3 regions of the Bacillus sp. N5-665 genome follow, and region 2 is predicted to be linked to each of the others. Evidence: riboswitches for the same ligand, from Rfam matches in the RefSeq annotation. Region 2 holds a riboswitch; each other region holds the start of a gene.
What was found. A riboswitch is a leader RNA that binds a small molecule or an ion and turns the genes downstream of it on or off. The one in region 2 is predicted to bind S-adenosylmethionine.

Region 1 (4,954 bases), 1.5 Mb from region 2:
GATAAAGTAATGAGCTATGTTGCAATTGGTAAAGAAGAAGGTAGAATCTTAACAGGTGGCGAAGGAGACGATTCTAAAGGCTGGTTCATCCAACCAACAATCGTTGCTGACGTTGCAGAAGATGCTCGCTTAATGAAAGAAGAAATCTTCGGACCAGTAGTAGCATTCTGTAAAGCAAAAGACTTTGATCATGCACTTGCAATTGCAAACAATACAGAATACGGTTTAACAGGTGCTGTTGTTACTAACAACCGTGACCATATTGAAAAAGCACGTGAAGAATTCCACGTGGGTAACTTATACTTCAACCGTGGATGTACTGGTGCAATCGTAGGTTACCAACCATTCGGTGGCTTTAACATGTCTGGTACAGACTCTAAAGCTGGTGGCCCTGACTACTTAGCACTTCACATGCAAGCAAAAACTACTTCTGAAACTTTATAAGAAATAGTAGAAGAGATCTTCGCAGTCTGCGAAGATCTCTTTTTTTTTTTTTTTTTGAAAAAGTTTCTATATTTGGATCAAGATAGATATGAGTAGAAAAACTAATAAAGTAATAAGGTTTACTTCAGTAAATAAGGTATACTATATTTGTTGAATAGATTCTCTTTAAAGACAAGAAAAGTAGGTGAACAAAGTGGGAAAATATCAATTGGATTACAAAAGTCAGGTAGCCGTGGCAAAGTTTCATGAAAAACAGACGCCTGCCAAATTTGATAAAAAGCAGCAAATTGAAAAATTGCGTGCGGAGTATTTGAAAAAGAAGCAAAAATAAACAGATAAATAATATGTTACGTTTTTGATAGGAGAAACCAGTTCTAAGTACCATATATTACTATTCGGTACTTAGAACTAGCTAAACCCTATTAATATCGGGATAAACATGTAAATAGAAACAAAACAACGAGAAAAGTTGACTTATTAGTCATATTTTTTAGTATTCATTTTAAGAATTTCCTGTATAATACAATTTGAAAGAAAATCTATGGTTTGACAAGAAACACTCTTTTCGGTTTTGCTCACTGAAGGGAGTGTTTTTTTGTAGCCAAAAACTCCTCTGTACTCATTACAGTTGCATATACTCCATTTAAACTAGCCAAAATTGTGTTATGAATATAAACGGCCGGTATAGTAGCATTCTTAAAAGAAAGATCTTTTGTAGCACAAGCATCATGTATAACGGTACATGGAAAGCCGAAATCAAAAGCAGCCCTTACGGTAGCATCAATACACATATGAGTCATCATCCCGCATATGATGACGTGCTCAATGTCTAAACGTTGTAATTGTTCTAGAAGATCAGTTTCGCGAAAACTATTTGGATAATGTTTGAGTATAACGGTTTCTTCTCTAAGTGGACGTACGCTTTCATGAATATGTACACCTTCTGTATTGGGTAGGAAAAAAGTAGCGTCATCTTTTATTGCTACATGTTGGATATGAAAAATAGGTTCGTTTTTCGTTCTAAAGAGTTGTAGCAGCTGACTAGCATATTGGCTTGCTTCTACTGGATTACGCAATTCCATCTTTCCATGTGGAAAATAATCATTTTGAATATCAACGAGTAAAAGAGCTGTTTTCATATATTTATCTTCCTCCGATTTCATATTCAAATAATGGTATTCAATTTATAGAAAGGATTCTCCTTTTAAAAAATATGAAGGAGGAGAATTTAACATAACTTTAAAAATCATTATTGTATGTGATTTTTTATTTGAAAATTTTAATAGAGGGATAATTAATATTTTTCTAAAAAATGTATTGACTCTTATTATTCTGAGTTCTATAATGAGAATTAATTAAACGACAATTAAATCGATACATTCTTATCCAGAGAGGTGGAGGGACTGGCCCTACGATACCTCAGCAACGGGTTTTTTAATACCGTGCTAACTCCAGCAAGCCTATGAAAGGCTTGGAAGATGAGAAGATGTGAACGAGTACATATAAGTGCTCTCCTTCTTATCTTTACGGTTGATAAGAAGGAGAGCACTTTTTATTTTACCTCGAAAGCTCTACTTCAAGTTTTTACAGCATATAGGAGGGAAGAAAATGATTTCTTTTAACAATGTAAGTAAAGTATATGAATCAGGTGGGCAATCTGTTCATGCGGTGGAGGATGTAACGTTATCAGTTGAGAAGGGCGAAATTTTCGGTATCATCGGTTTTAGTGGCGCTGGAAAGAGTACGTTATTACGCCTAGTAAATATGTTAGAGAAACCAACGGCAGGAACGATTTCAATAGATGATAAAGATATTACATCACTATCGACGAAAGAATTACGAAAGCTAAGACAAAGAATCGGGATGATTTTTCAAAGTTTTAATTTATTTAATTCAAGAACAGTGTTTGGGAATATTGCATACCCATTAAAGTTAGCGAAAGTACCAAAGAATGAGATAAAAGAAAGAGTAAATGAACTGCTGAAGTTTGTAGGATTAGAAGATAAAGCAAACTATTATCCAGAGCAACTATCAGGTGGTCAAAAGCAACGTGTTGGCATTGCTAGAGCACTTGCAACATCGCCAGACATTCTTATATGTGATGAGGCAACATCAGCTTTAGATCCAGAAACAACGACAGAGATTCTGAACTTATTAAAGAAAGTAAATCGAGAATACAATGTAACGATTCTACTCATTACACATGAAATGCATGTTGTGAAAGAAATTTGTCACCGTGTAGCTGTAATGGAGAAGGGAAAGGTTATTGAAGAAGGAAAACTGTTTGACGTTTTCACACAACCAAAAACAAAGACAACTCAAAACTTTGTACGCTCCATTATTAATGATCATTTACCGGAAAGTGTTCTAGGGAAAATTCAAAATGGTGGACAAATTTATCGCTTAACATTTACTGGTGAAGAGACAGGGCAGCCGGTACTATCATATATCGCGAAAAACTATAACGTCGATGTAAACGTACTGTACGGAAATATTATTGAACTTCAAAATGTGCTATTTGGAAATCTACTTGTAGAACTGCAAGGTGAGCAGAAAGAAATTCAAAAAGCATTACAACATCTACGACTACAAGTGCAGCTGAAGGAGGTAGAAGCTCATGCGAGTTGATTGGAGTATATTTTGGCCCCGCATAGTAGATGCGACGGGGGATACCCTCTTAATGGTAATTGTAACCCTTATATTTGCTACAATTCTTGGTATACCTCTAGGTTTACTATTATATGTAACGAGAAAAGGGAACTTTTTAGAAAATAAATGGGTCTTTTCTATTCTTAATATCATTATTAACACAATTCGTCCGGTTCCATTCATTATCTTCTTAGTAGCTTTAAGCCCACTAACAAGAAGTGTTATCGGAACGACGATTGGAACAGCAGCAGCAATCTTTCCGATGACGTTAGTTGCATCAATCGGTATTGCTAGAATGGTTGAAACAAACCTTGTTTCAGTTCCAAAGGGAGTCATTGAAGCAGCTCAAGCGATGGGGGCTTCACCAATTAGAATTGTTTTTGAAATCCTTGTGCCAGAAGCGTTAGCGCCATTGATTTTAGGTGTTACGTTTATGACAGTTGGTTTAATTGAATTTTCTGCAGTTGCTGGGCTTGTCGGTGGTGGCGGTCTTGGTGACTTAGCGATGACATATGGTTATCAACGTTTTGATACATCAGTTATGTTCGTAACGGTCGTTTTACTTATTATTCTTGTACAGGTAGCTCAAAATTTAGGAAACTACTTTGCGAAAGTCTTTTTACGCAGAACATAAAAAGGAAGAGGGGAAAAGAAAATGAAGAAAATTTTAGCATTTGCATTATCAGCGATTGTAGGAATTTCAGCGTTAAGCGGCTGCTCAAGTGGAGACACGGGGGCAGGAGCAAAAGAGAAAGTAGTTCGCGTTGGCGTAACCGGAACAGATGGAGACGCTTGGGAAATTTTAAAGAAAAAAGCTGAAAAAGAGGGAATTAAAATTAAACTGGTTGAGTTCTCTGATTACACAACGCCAAATAAAGCGTTAGCTGATGGAGATATTGAACTAAACTCATTCCAGCACGTTGCTTTCTTAGAGCAATTTAAAAAAGAGCATAAGTTAGATATTACAGCTGTTGGTACAACGCAAATTGCACCAATGGGCTTATACTCTGAAAAATATAAGAAGGCAAATGAAATTCCAGATGGTTCAGAAATTGCGATTCCAAATGATCCAACGAACCAAGCTCGTGCATTAAAACTTCTTGATGCAGCTGGATTATTAAAGCTTAAGAAAGACTTTGGCTTATTCGGAGATCCAAGCGGCATTGCTGAAAATCCGAAGAAGTTAAAAATTACACCGGTTATCGCACAGCAAACACCTCGTGTATTAAAAGATGTTGCAGCTTCAGTTATTAATAACGGTGTTGCTGGTCAAGCTGGATTAGATCCAGCGAAGGATCCAATTTTCTTAGAAGATCCAAAGAATGAAAATGCGAAGCCATATATTAATATTTTCGCAGCTCGTACAAAAGATAAAGATGATCCAACACTGAAAAAAGTAATTGAACTATATCATTCAAAAGAAGTAACAGATGCAATTAAGAAAGAAACAAATGATGGTTCCATTTCAGTAGATCTTTCACTTGAGGAGCTTGAAAAAATCGTAAAATAATTATCGGGTTTAACGATTAACAGTAGGAACCCCTCCGCTGTTAGCTCGTTCAACATATAATCTACTTAACAAACAAAACCCTAATTCTGTACCTTCCAATTCTGTATAACGTAGAATCCAATGTTTGTTAAGTAGAGTGATGGACCAGGAGTTTTCCTGGTCTTTTTTTATTACTGAAAGTAGCTAGCGAGTAATAAGATAATCCAAATTATAATGGGGTAAGAAAATAAGCTGAAAATAAGTGTAATTACGAATTGCTTTTTATGAATTAAGTATTTTTGGGATAAAAAAAAGAAAATAGAAAAAATAGCAATGAAAACAGCTGATATTACGCCAGGATTATAGGAACGA
Region 2 (4,954 bases):
TTGTATTTGGCTTAATTTTTTGCTTTATTTCTTCTAAATTGGTCATATCAACAAATGTATGTGACACACCGTAACGGGAGAGCACTTCAGTTATAATTCGATAAGTGCCTCCGTATACGTCCTCTGAAATGAGTACGTGATCGCCTTGTGAAAGAAGGAGGAATGCAGTAGAAATCGCTGCAATTCCTGATGCGAAGGCAAACCCCTTTGTTCCTCCTTCTAATAAAGCAATGATATCTTCAAGAGCTTCACGAGTTGGATTACCAGAGCGACTATAGTCATATTTTCCGAACGTATCTACATCAAACTGGTGGAATGTTGATGTATTATAGATGGGAACGTTAACAGCTCCTGTTTGCGAGTCATGTTTATATTGGTTGTGCAGTAAGAGTGTATCTATAGAATAACTCATATTCTTATACCTTCTTTTACAAGTTTAATGGCTTGCTTTAAGTCTTGAATTAAATCGTTACTATTTTCAATGCCAACGGAAAATCGCAGAAGACGATTACATACACCGTTTGCTGTTCTGATTTCTTCAGGAATATCAGCATGTGTTTGCGTTGCTGGATACGTCATTAAACTTTCAACACCACCAAGACTTTCAGCAAATGTAATTAAGGATAAAGATTGTAAGAATGGATTAATCCATGTTTCATCTTTCAGACGAAATGAGATCATGCCGCCTCTTCCAGGATAAAATACATCTGTCACCCCGTCTTCATCATTTAAATAAGCAACAACTGCTTTTGCATTTTCTTCATGTTGTCTCATGCGAAGCGCTAACGTTTTCATACCACGAATTAATAGCCATGAGTCAAATGGACTTAAGACCGCACCAGAGGCATTATGATAATGAGCGATTTCCTCACAAAGTTCCTTTCCTCTTGCAACGACAAGTCCGCTTAGGACATCGTTATGTCCCCCTAAATATTTCGTTGCGCTATGAAGTACAATGTCGGCACCTTCTGTTAATGGCTGCTGTATATAAGGCGTATAGAATGTGTTGTCTACAATAAGAAGTAGTCCGTGTCTTTTGGCTACGGTTGCGACAGCGGCAATATCGGTAACTTGCATTAACGGATTAGTTGGAGTTTCTATGAAAATAGCCTTCGTTTCAGTTGTGATAGCTTGCTCAATTTGTTTAATAGATTGTGTATTTACGTATCTACATCGAACGTTCCACTTTTTTTCATGCTCAGAAAATAATCGATAAGTGCCCCCGTATAAATCTTCGGATACAATAAGTTCGTCTCCAGAACGGAATAGGGAGAGGACGAGGAGAACAGCTGCCATCCCTGAACTACAGGCATAACCTTGTTCACCATATTCTAAGTCTGCGATTGCCTGCTCTAAAAGACCACGAGTTGGATTGCCAGTTCGTGAATAGTCAAAGCCAGTAGAGTTACCAATTCCTTCGTGACGATAAGCAGTTGAAAAATAAACAGGTGGGTTAACAGTTCCTGTTGTAGTTTCGCTCCGGTTTCCGATTTGTGCTAGTTTTGTTTCAATAGTTGACATGTGAAAATTCCTCCTTTTTAAATTAACAATTAAGTGAATGTAAAGTGAAACTTTAATCAGTGAGGGGGGCATTCCCCACTGATTATCAGTCCTCACCAATCGGGCTTTTACGGGCAGTCGATTCCCACCTAACTTCTTTGTTCTAGCTGAATTTTGAGTTGGGAATCTTACTGCCCGTTAATGCGGGGTAAAATAAAAAAAGCCTTCTAAAGAAGAAGGCTTTCGGTTTGAATAGAGTCTTCTTCTCATCTGTCAAATCTTTCACAATTTGCTGGAATTAGCACCTTATTAACAAATGTTAATGGTTGCTGAGGCGTCATAGGGCCAGTCCCTCTACCTCTCTAGATAAGAATGTTCGTATGAAATTTTATTATGTTTTTAACTTTACAACAAAAGATAATTGAATTGCAACTTTATTTTAAATAATTTTTATTTTTCCGCAAGTGTCATTGACTTTTGCATTTGTGCATGCTAAATTTATTAAAAAATTAACAAACATTGTTAAAAGGGGAACGTATTTCCTTTTAGCTACATAAATAAAATAATAAAGACAAACTCTTATTGAGAGCGGTGGAGGGAAAGGCCCTGTGAAACCCGGCAACCTTCAAACAAAATGTTTGAAACGGTGCTAATACCTGCAAAACGAATGTTTTGCATGATAAGAGGAGGATTGATTATGTCCCCCTCTTCAAAGTGAAGAGGGGGTTTTTATATTGATGGAAATGAGGGAGATTTGTGAAATTACTAGATTTATTATCAAAAGGAATTGTAATAGGTGATGGCGCGGTTGGAACGTTATTACATTCACATGGCTTGCAAAGTAGTTTTGAAGAATTAAATATATCTGATCCGGATTTAATTATATCGATTCATAAGCAATATGTAGCTGCTGGGGCTGATGTAATTCAAACAAATACGTACGGAGCAAATGAAGCGAAATTACGTATGTATGGTTTAGAAAATCAAGTTACTGAAATTAATAGAGCGGCAGTAAAATTGGCGAAAGCATCTGTGACAGAGAGAAATGCAATTTTAGGAACAATTGGTGGCATGAAACATATCGGAGCTGTTACAACAACTGATATGGAGCGAGAATTTATGCTACTTGAGCAGGCAAGTGCATTACTAGAAGAACAGGTTGATGGACTGCTATTAGAGACTTTCTATGATGAGTTTGAATTACTTCATGCTGTTCAGGTGTTACGAAAACAAACGAATATTCCAATTGTAGCTCAATTAGCATTGCATGAGGCAGGTACAACTCAAAATGGAAATGATGTAAATGAAATATTAAAACAGCTTTTAGATTACGGTGCAAATGTTGTTGGATTGAACTGTCAACTAGGGCCACTTCACATGACGGAAGCTTTTAAAATGATATCGATTCCGCAAAATGGGTACTTGTCAGCATATCCGAATGCAGGTCTCCCAAATTATGTGGAGGGACGTTACGTATATGAGGGAAGTCCAGCTTATTTCGAAGCGATGACACCGAAATTTATTGAGCAAGGTATTCGGTTATTAGGTGGTTGTTGTGGCACGACTCCAGAACATATTGAAAGTATGAAACGTGCAATTGCAAATGTTACACCTGTAATAGAAAAGGATACGATTCAAAGACCGAAAGTAGTTCATACACACGAGAAACGTTCAAAAGCTCATGTCACATTAGCAGAGAAAGCAAAAAAACAAACGACAGTAGTAGTGGAATTAGATCCACCGAAAACATTAGATACGCAGCGATTTTTTGAAGGAGCAAGAGCATTGAAAAGAGCTGGTGCAGATGCTATTACTCTAGCAGATAATTCATTAGCATCGCCTCGCATCTCGAATATGGCAATGGGGGCATTATTAACGAAGCACGATATTCCGGTATTGACGCATTTAACGTGTAGAGATCATAACGTCATTGGACTACAGTCTCATTTATTAGGCTTATCGGCGTTAGGTATGGAAGAAGTGTTAGCTTTAACTGGTGATCCAGCACGCGTTGGTGATTTTCCAGGTGCCACTTCTGTATATGATTTGTCCTCTATTGAGCTCATTAAAATGATTAAAGAAATGAACGACGGACGCTCGATTTTAGGGAAATCAATAGGTCCAGCAACAAGGTTTTCAGTGGGAGGTGCGTTTAATCCGCATGTAAGACATTTAAAAGCAGCGGTTAAGCGGATGGAACGGAAAATAGATGCTGGAGCGGAATATTTCTTAACTCAGCCAATTTATGATATCGCGTTAATTGAAGAAGTGTATGAAGCGACAAAGCATTTGGAACAACCTATTTTTATTGGGATTATGCCATTAATAAGTAAAAGGAATGCAGATTTCCTTCATTTTGAGGTGCCGGGTATTACTCTACCTGAAGAAATAAGGGAGAGAATGGATGGACATGAAACGAAAGAGGCAGCAATTGAGGAAGGGATTCGCATTTCACAAGAATTGATCGATGTGGCGATGAAATATTTTAACGGCATTTATCTTATTACACCATTTCTAAAATATGAAATTACAGAACATCTTGTTAAATATGTGAGAGAAAAGCAAGAAGTGAAAGAAGGTATTAACTGATGAAATGTATAGAAGAAAAATTACAAAATAATATCTTAATATTAGATGGTGCAATGGGAACAATGATCCAGCAAGAGGACTTAACTGCGGAAGATTTCGGAGGAGAAGAGTACGAAGGGTGTAATGAATATTTAGTAGAAACAAGACCTGATGTCATTTTAAAGATTCATAAAGCTTATATTGAAGCTGGAGCGGATATTATTGAAACAAATACATTTGGGGCGACAAACATTGTATTAAGTGATTATGCGTTGTCTCATTTAGACGAGGAACTAAATGAGAAGGCAGCACGTTTAGCAAAGCAAGCGGTCAACGAAAGCGGAAAAGAAGTATATGTTGCGGGAGCAATGGGGCCGACAACGAAAGCGATTAGTGTTACTGGTGGTGTAACGTTTGAAGAATTAATTGAAGCCTATACAAGGCAGGCAAGAGGCTTATTAAATGGCGACGTAGATGTATTACTCGTTGAGACGAGTCAAGATATGCGTAACGTGAAGGCTGCTTATATTGGAATTCAAGCAGCTTTTGATGAGCTAAATAAAATTGTACCTATTATGATTTCAGGAACGATTGAACCGATGGGAACGACTCTGGCCGGGCAAACAATTGAGGCTTTTTACTTATCAGTAGAACATATGAAGCCACTATCTGTTGGATTAAACTGTGCGACTGGTCCGGAGTTTATGAGAGACCATATTCGTTCACTATCTGATTTGTCGGAGTGTTACATTTCTTGTTATCCAAATGCAGGTCTTCCTGATGAAGATGGACATTATCATGAATCACCATCTTCACTCGCTGAAAAAGTGAAGCGATTTGCTGAAGAAGGATGGGTTAATATTATCGGTGGTTGTTGTGGCACAAC
Region 3 (4,954 bases), 2.6 Mb from region 2:
CTCGTATTCATTTTCACGGCAATAATAAAACAGAAGAAGAAATCGTGATGGCTCTGCAGGCAAATATTGGTTGTTTTGTCGTAGATAATTTCTTAGAATTAGAAATTTTGCATGATTTAGCAGTGCAACATGGGCAATTTGTGAACATATTAATCCGTGTAACGCCTGGAGTAGAGGCGCACACACATGAATATATTACAACAGGTCAAGATGATTCGAAATTTGGGTTTGGAGTTTCAAATGGTCAAGCGATGCAAGCAATTGAGCTTGCTTTACAAAAATCAAATTATAATGTGTTAGGAATTCATTCACATATCGGATCGCAAATATTTGAAACGGCTGGATTTGTTCGAGCGATTGAAGTTCTTCATCAATTTTTAGAACAGGTGAGAGAACGCGCGAACTATGTAGTAAAAGTATTAAATGTAGGCGGAGGATTCGGAATACGCTACACAGAGTCAGATACGCCATTAACTCTTGAGACATATGTGCGAGCTGTAACAAGTGCAGTGAGGGAACAATTTACAGTATGTAATTATCCCTTGCCAGAAATATGGGTTGAACCAGGCCGTAGTATTGTAGGTGATGCTGGAACGACAATTTATACAGTCGGATCTGTGAAAGACATTCCTGGTATTCGGAAATATGTATCAGTGGATGGTGGGATGACTGATAATTTAAGACCTGCTTTATATAACGCTCGTTATGAAGCGATGTTAGCAAATCGAGGGAATGATGAGAATGAGGAACTTGTTTCGATTGCTGGGAAGTGCTGTGAGAGTGGAGATATGTTAATTTGGGATATTACTCTACCGAAAGTTGCTTCTGCCGATTTACTAGCAATTTCTTGTACAGGGGCATACGGGTACTCGATGGCGAATAATTATAATCGGATTCGTAGACCAGCTGTCGTCTTCGCGAAAGGCGGCACATCACAAATTGTTGTAGAACGCGAAACATATGAAAATATTATTGGGAACGATCGCATACGTATTAAAGAACTTGTTTAAATAGAGAAAAGGAGTTGTTCGGATGGGCAATTCCTTTTTTGTAAAATAAAATAATTAAAATATATCGGAAAACTAGGATTGAAAAAAATCAGAATTGTGATAAAATACAAATACAAAGCTTATCAAGAGAAGCGGAGGGAACTGGCCCGAAGAAGCTCGGCAACCTGCTTATAGAAAGCAAGGTGCTAAATCCAGCAAAATGGAATCCATTTTGAAAGATAAGGTAAAATATATTACCGAACAGTCTTTTCGAAATGGGAAAGATTTTTTTTATGAATAAAAAGGGGGGCTGTTCGCGTGAGTGTACGGGAACATTTTGAGGAAGTATCTGAGAAAATTCAAGCGATGCTTGCTGATATGAAATATGGTTCAATTACAATTGTTGTGCAAGATGGGAAAGTCATTCAATTAGAGAAAAGTGAAAAGGTACGTTTAAAGTAAAAAGCGCTGACTAGAAAAACTAGAGGCGGTTTTAACCTATTATATTAGGTTAAAACCGTCTTTTTGCTTTTACAGGGGGAAAAAACATGTTGACGTATGAAACGTGGGAAGAAAATAATGTTCCATTTTCAGAAGAAGATGAAACGAAAGGCGCGCTATCAGTATTAAGTTGGGCTTATAAAGAATATAAAAGTGAAATTGTATATGCATGTAGCTTCGGAGTGGAAGGGATGGTATTACTGCATCTTATAAACCAAGTAAATCCATCTGCTAAAGTTGTATTTTTAGATACAAATGTTCATTTTCGAGAAACGTATGAATTAATTCAAAAAGTGCGGGAACGATTTCCTTCATTAAATATTATAGAAAAACAGCCGGAACTTGCACTTGATGAACAAGCGAAGTTGCATGGTGAGAAATTATGGGAAAGTAATCCGAACCTTTGTTGTAAAATTAGAAAAATTTTACCGTTAGAAAAATCATTAGCAGCGGAAAAAGCGTGGATTTCGGGCTTAAGGAGGGAACAATCAGAAACACGTAAGCATACAAAGTTTATAAATCAAGATCATCGTTTTCAATCGATTAAAGTTTGTCCACTCATTCATTGGACGTGGAAAGAAGTGTGGCGATATGTATACAAACATAGCTTGCCGTATAATCCGCTGCATGATGTTGGATATCCAAGTATTGGTTGTGAGAAGTGTACGTTACCTGTAGGTGAGGGTGGAGATTCGAGAGATGGTAGGTGGTCTGGAAAAGTGAAAACAGAATGTGGTCTTCATTACCAATAAGATGAATTTGAAAATAAAGCTAAGAGAGGGTATAGAAAATGAGTATAAGAAACGAATTAGTAAACCGTATAGAGGAGACTTACGACGTATCGCAAATCGAAAAAGAAATTGAACTAGACAACATTGCGTTAAGTGATTTAGAGCTATTAGCGACAGGGGGATATAGCCCACTTACTGGTTTTTTAGGAAAGAAAGATTATGATTCGGTCGTAGAAACGCTTCGCTTAGCAAACGGGAGTGTATGGAGTATACCGATTACATTACCAGTAACAGAAGAAGTAGCAGAGAGTCTGAAAGCTGGAGAGGAAGTAAAACTTGTTAACGCTGAAAATGTATATGGTGTCATTCAAATAGAAGATATTTTTGTGCCTGACAAGGAAAAAGAAGCGTTACTTGTGTATAAAACGACGGATGAGGCTCATCCAGGAGTGAAAAAATTATATGAACGACCGAACTTTTATGTCGGGGGAGCTATTATTCTTACAAAACGCTTTGAAAATAATCCGTTTCCTTCTTATCATTTAGATCCAATTGAAACGAGAGAAGAATTTAAAAAGCGTGGTTGGAAAACAGTGGTTGGATTTCAAACGAGAAATCCGGTACATCGTGCCCATGAATACATTCAAAAATCTGCCCTGGAAATTGTAGATGGTCTCTTTTTAAATCCGCTCGTTGGGGAAACGAAGTCGGACGATATTCCTGCTGATGTAAGGATGGAAAGCTATGAAGTATTACTTCAAAACTATTATCCGAAAGATCGTGTCTTTTTAGGTGTATTTCCTGCAGCAATGCGTTACGCAGGACCGAGGGAAGCGATATTCCATGCATTAGTCAGAAAGAATTTTGGATGCACTCACTTTATCGTAGGGCGCGATCATGCAGGAGTAGGAGATTATTACGGGACTTATGAAGCACAAGAAATTTTTACAAACTTTACAGTGGAAGAGTTAGGGATTACACCGTTATTTTTTGAACATAGTTTTTACTGCACGAAATGTGAAGCGATGGCTTCGACGAAAACATGCCCACACGGAAAAGAGGATCATGTCATTTTATCAGGTACGAAAGTAAGAGAACTATTAAGAAACGGTGAGGTTCCGCCGAGTACATTTAGTCGTAAAGAAGTAGTGGAAGTGCTAATTAAAGGTTTGAAAAAAGAAGTAGTAACCGAATAGGGAGAGAATGACATGGATACGAATATTACTTGGCATACAGCATCTGTTTCAAAAGATGAGAGAAGAGTAAGAAATGGGCATCATAGTTTTGTAGTTTGGTTTACTGGTCTATCAGCTTCAGGTAAATCTACGGTGGCGAACGCGGTTGCTCGTAAACTATTTGAAAAGAATATTGGAAACTATGTACTAGATGGAGATAATGTACGCCACGGTTTAAATAAAGACTTAGGTTTTTCTGAAAGTGATCGTATGGAAAATATAAGACGGATTGGTGAAGTGGCGAAGCTATTTGTAGATCAAGGTACTGTTGTTCTTACAGCGTTTATTTCACCGTTTCGAGTAGACCGAAAACAAGTTAGAGATCTATTAGCGGCAGATGAGTTTATAGAAGTGTTTGTAAAATGTCCAATTGAAGAGTGTGAAAAACGTGATCCAAAAGGGTTATACAAAAAGGCAAGACAGGGTGATATTAAAGAGTTTACTGGTGTTGATTCACCGTATGAAGAGCCAGAGAAGGCAGAGTTAATTGTAGAAACGCACAAGTATTCTATTGAAGAATGTGCAGAACAAATCGTGAAGTACTTACAAGAGCGTGGTTTTACCCCGCTATTTGCCGGGCAGTAAAACTCCCATCTCGAAATTTGGCTAGGGCAAAGAAGTTAGGTGGGAGATGAACTGCCCGTAAATGCCCGATTGGTTCAACTAATAATCAGTGGGGGATGAACACTTCCCACTGATTAAAGTTTCACTTTATATAGGGGGATTAAAAAATGAGTTATGAAAAAGTATGGGCTAACAATGAAAAATTAAATCAGACTGAGAAAAATAAATTAAAAAAAGATGGATTGGAAATTTTTAATGATATTCCTTACTATGCGGAGAATGGATTCGAATCTATTCCGAAAGAAGAGTGGGACGCATTCAAATGGGCAGGGTTGTATTTACAACGTCCCAAAGAAGCTGGTTATTTTATGATGCGTGTAAATATTCCATCAGGGATTATTACGAACGCGCAGGCAGAAGTGCTTGCTTCTATCGCTGAAGATTATGGGCGTGACGTAATAGATATTACGACAAGACAGGCGATTCAGTTTCATTGGTTAGAAATTCATCAAATTCCAGATATTTTTAAAAGATTAGCAAGAGTTGGGTTATCTTCAGCTGGGGCTTGTGGTGATATAACGCGTAATATTACAGGGAATCCACTTGCTGGCATTGATGCAAATGAACTGTTTGATACAACTGGTATTGTGAAAGAGGTATATGACTATTTCCAACATAATGAAGAGTTTTCTAACTTACCACGTAAATTTAAAATGTCTATTAGTTCTAACATTTATAACTCAGCAAACGCAGAGATTAACTGTGTTGCATTTACACCTGCTACGAAAGAAATATATGGCGAGAAAAAAGTTGGTTTTCATATAAAAGTAGGTGGTGGATTATCAGCTCGTCCATATTTAGCTGATGAATTAGATGTATTCGTTTTACCAGAAGAAGTGAAGGGGGTAGCGATTGCAATTGCTACGATATTCCG

Region 1: linked by a shared signal. The riboswitch ahead of MNO09_RS29155 (methionine ABC transporter ATP-binding protein) and the one ahead of metI (cystathionine gamma-synthase/O-acetylhomoserine thiolyase) in region 2 are both predicted to bind S-adenosylmethionine.
Region 3: linked by a shared signal. The riboswitch ahead of MNO09_RS23840 (YezD family protein) and the one ahead of metI (cystathionine gamma-synthase/O-acetylhomoserine thiolyase) in region 2 are both predicted to bind S-adenosylmethionine.

What each region holds. Positions count from the first base shown of each region.
Region 1 covers NZ_CP093325.1:5,184,769-5,189,722, reverse strand. Annotated here, with positions in the region: gene pruA (L-glutamate gamma-semialdehyde dehydrogenase) at 1-444, shown strand, start outside; gene MNO09_RS29165 (hypothetical protein) at 638-775, shown strand; gene MNO09_RS29160 (cysteine hydrolase family protein) at 1,020-1,583, opposite strand; SAM riboswitch class I at 1,824-1,929, shown strand; gene MNO09_RS29155 (methionine ABC transporter ATP-binding protein) at 2,053-3,072, shown strand; gene MNO09_RS29150 (methionine ABC transporter permease) at 3,062-3,727, shown strand; gene MNO09_RS29145 (MetQ/NlpA family ABC transporter substrate-binding protein) at 3,749-4,603, shown strand; gene MNO09_RS29140 (HXXEE domain-containing protein) at 4,774-4,954, opposite strand, start outside.
Region 2 covers NZ_CP093325.1:1,178,807-1,183,760, forward strand. Annotated here, with positions in the region: gene metC (cystathionine beta-lyase) at 1-412, opposite strand, end outside; gene metI (cystathionine gamma-synthase/O-acetylhomoserine thiolyase) at 409-1,521, opposite strand; SAM riboswitch class I at 1,764-1,873, opposite strand; SAM riboswitch class I at 2,077-2,186, shown strand; gene MNO09_RS08500 (bifunctional homocysteine S-methyltransferase/methylenetetrahydrofolate reductase) at 2,257-4,089, shown strand; gene metH (methionine synthase) at 4,089-4,954, shown strand, end outside.
Region 3 covers NZ_CP093325.1:4,147,149-4,152,102, reverse strand. Annotated here, with positions in the region: gene lysA (diaminopimelate decarboxylase) at 1-1,010, shown strand, start outside; SAM riboswitch class I at 1,127-1,235, shown strand; gene MNO09_RS23840 (YezD family protein) at 1,308-1,451, shown strand; gene MNO09_RS23835 (phosphoadenylyl-sulfate reductase) at 1,538-2,242, shown strand; gene sat (sulfate adenylyltransferase) at 2,281-3,417, shown strand; gene cysC (adenylyl-sulfate kinase) at 3,430-4,041, shown strand; gene MNO09_RS23820 (nitrite/sulfite reductase) at 4,188-4,954, shown strand, end outside.